2 regions of the Vibrio sp. T3Y01 genome follow, and region 2 is predicted to be linked to the other one. Evidence: predicted binding sites of a transcription regulator. Region 2 holds the regulator's gene; the other holds the start of a gene.

Region 1 (3,684 bases), on a different contig from region 2:
ACTCTTGCGAGTACTTCTGAAACAGCGGCGACCATTTTGGTAGCTTGCTGTCGAGCGCGCGGATAAAGGCACGAGTATCAACGTAATCAAAAGTGCCGATATGACCGATGTACTTTTCTTCTAGCGAAGCAAGTTCACCGGATTGTTTTAGGTTACCGAAGAATTCAATCAGCAATGCGTACAGGCTTTCATCTTCAGACTTCTCTAAGTACCAAGAGATAGGTTGGTCTTCAGTAAGCTCAAACGCCAATGCTACGTCTGGGTACAAACGTTGTGCTAGTGATAGTTCGATAGAATCGGCAACCGTAAATAGGCGCTCGCCCGTCGATACTTCTTTTAGCAGGTCATTGATGTCGGCATTGCCAACTGCATCGTAGATGAAGTCCTGGTGCGTGTTCTGTAATTGCTTAAGTGTTGGTTCGAAGTGCGAGTCTTTGACCACAACTAAAGAGGGCGTCAGAGTCTCGTTAGGTGACGCGTCTTCTGATTCAGCTTGCGCTTTGATGAATTCAGCCTGGCGGTCGTTTTCAAACTTGATCAGTTGGTCTAGGTTTCTTGGGCGCCATTGGCCTTTTTTATACACCACCTGTTGGCTTACATAGTAATAAGCAGGCGCTGCACGATAAGCACGTGTCAGTTTGTTGTTTTGCGTTAACCCAGTAGCGATAAGGTCGATCTCGCCTTTCTTTAGAGCAGGGAATAAGCCAGATAGACGGTAAGCCGGTTTAACCTCAAGCTTAACCCCTAGCTCTTGTGCAAACTCACGAGCCAATTCGTAATCGAGACCTGCAGGGCCATCAGGACCAATGTAGTAAGAGAGTTGGTTATTCAGAGTACCGACACGAAGCACGCCACGCTCTCGTATCTGCTCGAGGACACTTTTAGGTTCAGACTCAATCTGGCATGCGGTTAGCCCAAACAGAGCGATAACCAGCAGAAAGGACTTAGACAAAAAGATGAGAGAAAATTTAGGCATCAAAATGAAATCTCGAAAAGTGGAAGCCCCTTTATACCAAACCCCGCCAGACTGGCAAAGCAGGTTTCATTAAACAGATGTAAAAGTGGTGATAAATGCAGCAAAAACACCATTTACTCAGAAACATGAAAAAAATCACGCAAACGGTTGCTTTTGGTGTTACGTCACAAAAAAAAATGCTTTATAATGCGCTCGCATTGAAGAGGTGGAATCGGCATAGGTTTTTAAACCTTCGGGAATAGCTTCGAAGAAAACAGTTAGGTTTTTCCTTTAACCCACTGAATTTATTCCAATATCACCTTAATCAACTGCATAAGAGACCTAAGCACATGAGAATTTTGCGTGGCTCCCCAGCTCTATCTGAGTTTCGTGTTAACAAGCTTTTAGAGCTTTGTCGTGAATTAAGCTTACCTGTAACAGGTATTTACGCTGAGTTTGCCCACTTTGCTGATTTAACAGCAGACCTAGACGCGTCTGAAGTTGAGAAGCTAGAAAAGCTACTGACTTACGGTCCAACGATTGAAGAGCATGAACCTGAAGGTTTACTGCTGCTTGCTACTCCTCGTCCAGGTACTATTTCTCCTTGGTCTTCAAAATCTACTGATATCGCACATAACTGTGGTCTAGCGAAAGTATCTCGCCTAGAGCGCGGTACGGCTTTCTATATTGAAACGTCTTCTGAACTTTCTGAGCTTCAACTTGTTGAACTGAAAGCGATTCTTCACGACCGTATGATGGAAGTGGTATTCACGGACTTCGAATCAGCAGCAGCACTGTTCACCGTTGCAGAACCAGCACCTTATACGGAAGTTGATCTTCTTACTGGCGGCCGTAAAGCGCTTGAAGAAGCAAACGTTACCCTAGGTCTTGCTCTTGCAGAAGATGAGATTGATTACCTACTTGAAAGCTTTGTCACTAAGCTTGAACGTAACCCGACTGACATCGAGCTAATGATGTTCGCACAAGCGAACTCAGAGCACTGTCGTCACAAGATCTTCAACGCTGATTGGACTATCGACGGCGTTAAGCAAGAAAAATCATTGTTCAAGATGATTAAGAATACGTTTGAAGTGACACCTGATAACGTACTTTCTGCATACAAAGATAATGCAGCTGTTATGACGGGCTCTGAAGTAGGTCGCTTCTTTCCAGATCCTGAAACTCGCCAGTACAACTACCACCAAGAGAAGACACACATCTTGATGAAAGTTGAAACGCACAACCACCCAACGGCTATCTCTCCATGGCCGGGCGCATCAACAGGTTCAGGCGGTGAAATCCGTGATGAAGGCGCAACTGGTATCGGTGGTAAGCCAAAAGCAGGTCTAGTGGCGTTCTCTGTATCTAACCTTAAGATCCCGAACTTTGTTCAACCTTGGGAAACTGACTTTGGTAAGCCAAGCCGTATCGTTACTGCATTGGATATCATGCTTGAAGGTCCTCTTGGTGGCGCGGCATTCAACAACGAATTTGGTCGTCCAAACCTACTAGGTTACTTCCGTACTTACGAAGAGAAAGTAAACTCTCACGCAGGTGAAGAAGTACGTGGTTACCACAAGCCAATCATGCTGGCTGGTGGCCTAGGTAACATCCGTGACGAGCACGTTCAGAAGAAAGAGATCCCAGTAGGTGCAAGCCTAATCGTTCTAGGTGGTCCTGCGATGAACATCGGCCTTGGTGGCGGTGCAGCATCTTCAATGGATTCTGGTTCTTCTTCAGAAGATCTAGATTTCGCTTCTGTACAACGTGAAAACCCAGAAATGGAGCGTCGTTGTCAGGAAGTGATCGACCGTTGTTGGCAGCTAGGTGATGCGAACCCAATCGCATTCATCCACGATGTGGGCGCGGGCGGTATCTCGAATGCACTTCCTGAGCTAGTAGACGATGGCGAACGTGGCGGTATCTTCAACCTACGTGACGTGCCAAACGATGAGCCGGGCATGAGCCCACTTGAGATCTGGTGTAACGAATCTCAAGAGCGTTACGTAATGGCAGTTGCTGATAAAGACATGGCAACGTTCGACGCGATTTGTAAGCGTGAACGTGCACCATACGCCGTGGTTGGTAAAGCAACGGAAGAGCGTGAACTTAAACTTGAAGATTCACACTTCGACAACACGCCAATCGACATGCCGATGGACATCCTATTAGGCAAAACACCTAAGATGCACCGCGACGCGAAAACGCTAAAAGCGAACAACCCAGCGATTGACCGCTCTGGTATCGAAATGAACGAAGCGGTTGACCGTGTTCTTCGCCTACCAACAGTCGCTGAGAAAACATTCCTAATCACTATCGGTGACCGCTCGGTAACTGGCCTTGTTGCTCGTGACCAAATGGTTGGCCCATGGCAGGTTCCTGTTGCTAACTGTGCGGTAACGGCAGCAAGTTACGACTCTTACCACGGTGAAGCGATGTCTCTTGGTGAGCGTACGCCAGTAGCTCTACTAGACTTCGGTGCATCGGCTCGTCTAGCGGTTGGTGAAGCAATCACAAACATCGCAGCGACTAACATCGGTGATATCAAACACATTAAACTGTCGGCGAACTGGATGTCTCCAGCGGGTCACCCAGGTGAAGATGCAGGTCTTTACGAAGCGGTGAAAGCTGTCGGTGAAGAGCTATGTCCAGCTCTGGGTCTAACTATCCCAGTAGGTAAAGACTCAATGTCGATGAAGACGAAGTGGGAAGAGAACGGCGAGCAGAAA
Region 2 (3,684 bases):
AAGCAGTTCAATACTGACGGAGGACGCATGAGAATCCTTGATGGCATTAAATGCGTTTACAGAGCCAGATTCATATAAACGTTCTACGGAATCAATTCCAGCTTTCTTCAACATGCGCTCGGTGGCGAGTCGAAGATTCGGGAGGTCTTTGAGTCGAGTTGGCTTAGCAGCGGACTGTTCAGCTTTCTCTTCTTTTGCAAAGCCCAGAGACGTAGTCGCAAGCTGCAAGATTTTCTCTTGGTCTTGCCATAAGCCTTCGGGTAGAGCGAAATATTTAGTTACGACAGGGAAACCACGCTTTTTGTAGACGTACGGTTGAAACCCTTGTTGCTCGAACTGTTTTGTTGTGCCTTTGTCTGCTCGTATGTGCAACTGGTCATTAACAACCAGAGCAAACATAGTGTCATCAGCAAAAAGACCGAATCCACCAAACATTGAGCGTGATTTTATTTTTCCTAGGGGCTCAAATAACTTCATTGAGTCCTTTAGTATCGGTTTATCCATGTTATTTATCTCGGTGTATTTGAACTACGCCACCAAATAAGCAGGTCCGAGAGATTAGCAAAATGTTGCAATTACATTGTCAATAAGCCGTAAATTACTAAATTATTAGTAGTTACTGCATTTTGCCATCGGTAACCCCGCTACCATACCAACGAGTGGTTTAGGCCGGAAGCTTTGCGTCTCACCTTTTCAAGTGATTTGCCCTGTGCGTGACTGATTGAATAGAATAAAGTTTTTGTTGAATGAGGCTCACACTTGTTATTTCAAAGTGTGATACTGCTTCAATTAATGATCTTTATTATATGAAACTAGGTTTATTTTAGTTGCTGATAAAAAAAACGCACCCAAAGGTGCGCTTGATGAAAATAAACTCAATTTATCAGTTAATTTAACGTTTTAACTGTACTACGTTCAACAATTTCTGGGTGCATTTCGAAGACGCGTTTTTCATGGTCTTTGTCTTTAATACGCTCAAGCAGAATTTCGAAGGCGTTCTTACCGACACGGCGCTTCGGTTGGTGAACGGTAGTCAATGGTGGAGAGAAGTACTCAGCCAGTTCGATGTTATCGTAGCCAATGATAGAGATATCTTCAGGGATACGGATGCCTTTCTGCTGTAGGCGGCTCATCAAGCCTAGTGCCATGGTATCGTTGAAGCAGAATACAGCTGTCGGGCGATCTTCCATATCAACAATTTTGTCAGCGGCTAGAACGGCAGTATCACACTCAAAGTTACCTTCGATGATCATGTCGTCATTTGCAGTAATGTTAGCTTCTTCCAAAGCGCGCTTGTAACCAGCGATACGCTCCACACACGCCGCTTTGTCTAAGTGGCCACTTAAACAAGCAATCTTTGAGTGACCGCGGTCGATTAGGTATTTAGTCGCTAGGTAGCCACCTTCTTCAGAGTTATCGATGATCTTATCTGCTTGAGAACTCTCCGGGCCCCAGTCCATGACTACTTTAGGGATGTCAGCGTGACGGTCTAACATCTCTCTCAGTTCTTCAGTTAGGTCTGAACACATAACCAAGATGCCATCTACACGTTTCTCTGCAAGCATTCGAATGTAGTCACGTTGCTTCTCATAGATACCACCCGTGTTACACAGGATCAAAGTGTAACCTTGACGGTAGCAGTAGCTCTCAACACCATCGATAACTTCTGAGAAGAATAGGTTGGTTGATTGAGTCACTAGCATGCCGATGGTTCGTGTTGAATTACACTTCAAACTACGAGCAACAGCACTTGGTGCATAGTTTAATTCGTCTACCGCTTTATTTACTTTTTCTTGAGTCGCTTCTGCAACAAAACGGGTTTTGTTGATTACGTGAGAAACGGTTGTTGTTGATACGCCGGCTAAGCGAGCGACATCTTTTATAGTGGCCATGGTTTTATCCTATTAGAAGCTACTTTCCCCAAAGTACGGAATGAAGTAGCCGTTAAGCTACCTAACTAAGAGCTTAAACGTGTAGGGCTCTTTGGGTACTAAAGTGTTAAAAAACAAAAAACCGCTATTGAGCGGCTTGTCTTAACACCGAAATGCTCTGAAACTTAATAAGCATAGCATTTCGTGAATGTTTCATATTTTATCGTTTGCGGTCACAATTTTAGACTGACTAGAAAATACTCGCAATAAAATTCACCCAGAAATCCGGGTGAATTGTCACATTCTACTGAATTTATTTACCTAGTCATCTAATAAGCTATTCACCAGCCAAATATTGAGTGTCTAATTGACAGAATGCCAGTAGCAGCGATGATACTGATGCATAGAAACCGAACTCATCAACCTCATGACACTTAACCTTGAACTTTGGAATCCAAGTGAGTAGCTGTTGCTCAATAAACTGCTGTTGAACTTCGAACGACTTTTCTAACTCTTCCTCTGATTCTGTTTCATTAGAGCGAATGATTAGGTTACCTAGGAAGTCGAGTTCAATAGCGATGTGGTCTGCTGGTTCTTTTAGATCTTGGTTAACCACTAAGTTGTGCTTAGCCATGATCTCTTCCATCTCTTTTGCTGGCTTATCGTTTAATAGCCCAGTTTCACCGATGTACATCGAAGCGTAGGGAAGGGCACCATGCTTGTCTGTCTTTAGGAATAGGTCACAAAAGTCAGCAGCCAGTTCCAGTTGTGCATCTTCACGTGTTTGTAAGCGGTTTAGTGCATCAACTAAGCTATCAATCGCAGGTTTGAGTGTTTCATTTTCGCCTAAACCAGTTAAGAAAGAACGAATTTCAACAGAGTGGTAGTGGTCAAGTTCATCTTGAGTGAGCTCTTTGGCGAATAAGCTTGATAACCACCAGTAAATTTCTGCTCTTTGCTCATTGAACGCTTTCGTATCTTTCATTACGTAAATCCTGATTTAGTCTTGTGGTGTTTTTTACACACCAAGGCTGATGACGAGGTTATTTGCGAAATGCAAAGTTACTCGTTAGTAGTAATGCCTATATTGAATTGTGCCAGACGACAAATAGCAAGGTTTAAGATTGTCTTGTATCAAAAAAAATCCATGTTTCTGGCATTTATCTACAGTACCACTAGAATTGTTACTAGTTATGAATAGAATAGTCACCGAAACTATTAAATAAGAAAAGTGGTGTAGATGAGCTATCACGTATTAGTCGTAGAAGATGATGTGGTGACCCGTAGTAAACTGGTTGGTTATTTCCAGAACGAAGGGTACACAGTAAGCGAAGCAGAAAGCGGCGCTCAAATGAGAAACGTGTTAGAAGAAAACAACGTTGACCTCATTATGCTGGACATCAACTTACCAGGCGAAGATGGATTGATGCTAACTCGCGAATTACGCAGTCAATCAGACATTGGAATTATTTTAGTTACTGGACGCACGGATAGCATCGACAAAATTGTTGGCCTTGAAATGGGCGCTGACGATTACGTTACTAAACCCTTCGAACTTCGCGAGTTACTGGTTCGAGTTAAAAACCTACTTTGGCGTATTTCTGCCGCTCGTAAAACAGCAGCAGGTGCGGTTGAAGAATCTGAAGATGAATCAGTGGTTCGTTTTGGTGAGTGGACATTTGATATCCCTCGTCGTGCGTTAAGCAAAAACGGTGAACCAGTAAAACTGACGAAAGCTGAATATGAATTATTGGTTGCGTTGTCTTCTTACCCTAACCAGGTATTAAGCCGTGAACGTATTCTTAATATGATC

Evidence for each region. The regulator PurR, encoded in region 2, represses purine synthesis genes. The targets are predictions, from matches to a motif close to TNANGNAAACGTTTNCNTNA.
Region 1: purL (phosphoribosylformylglycinamidine synthase) is a predicted target of PurR. The motif match lies at 1,112-1,131, and genes of this name have one in related genera.

What each region holds. Positions count from the first base shown of each region.
Region 1 covers NZ_VTXJ01000020.1:23,761-27,444, forward strand. The annotation lists gene mltF (membrane-bound lytic murein transglycosylase MltF) at 1-976, opposite strand, end outside; gene purL (phosphoribosylformylglycinamidine synthase) at 1,306-3,684, shown strand, end outside.
Region 2 covers NZ_VTXJ01000005.1:152,054-155,737, forward strand. The annotation lists gene F0232_RS07555 (TfoX/Sxy family DNA transformation protein) at 1-504, opposite strand, end outside; cyclic di-GMP riboswitch class I at 632-717, opposite strand; gene purR (HTH-type transcriptional repressor PurR) at 888-1,892, opposite strand; gene torD (molecular chaperone TorD) at 2,209-2,856, opposite strand; gene torR (two-component system response regulator TorR) at 3,112-3,684, shown strand, end outside.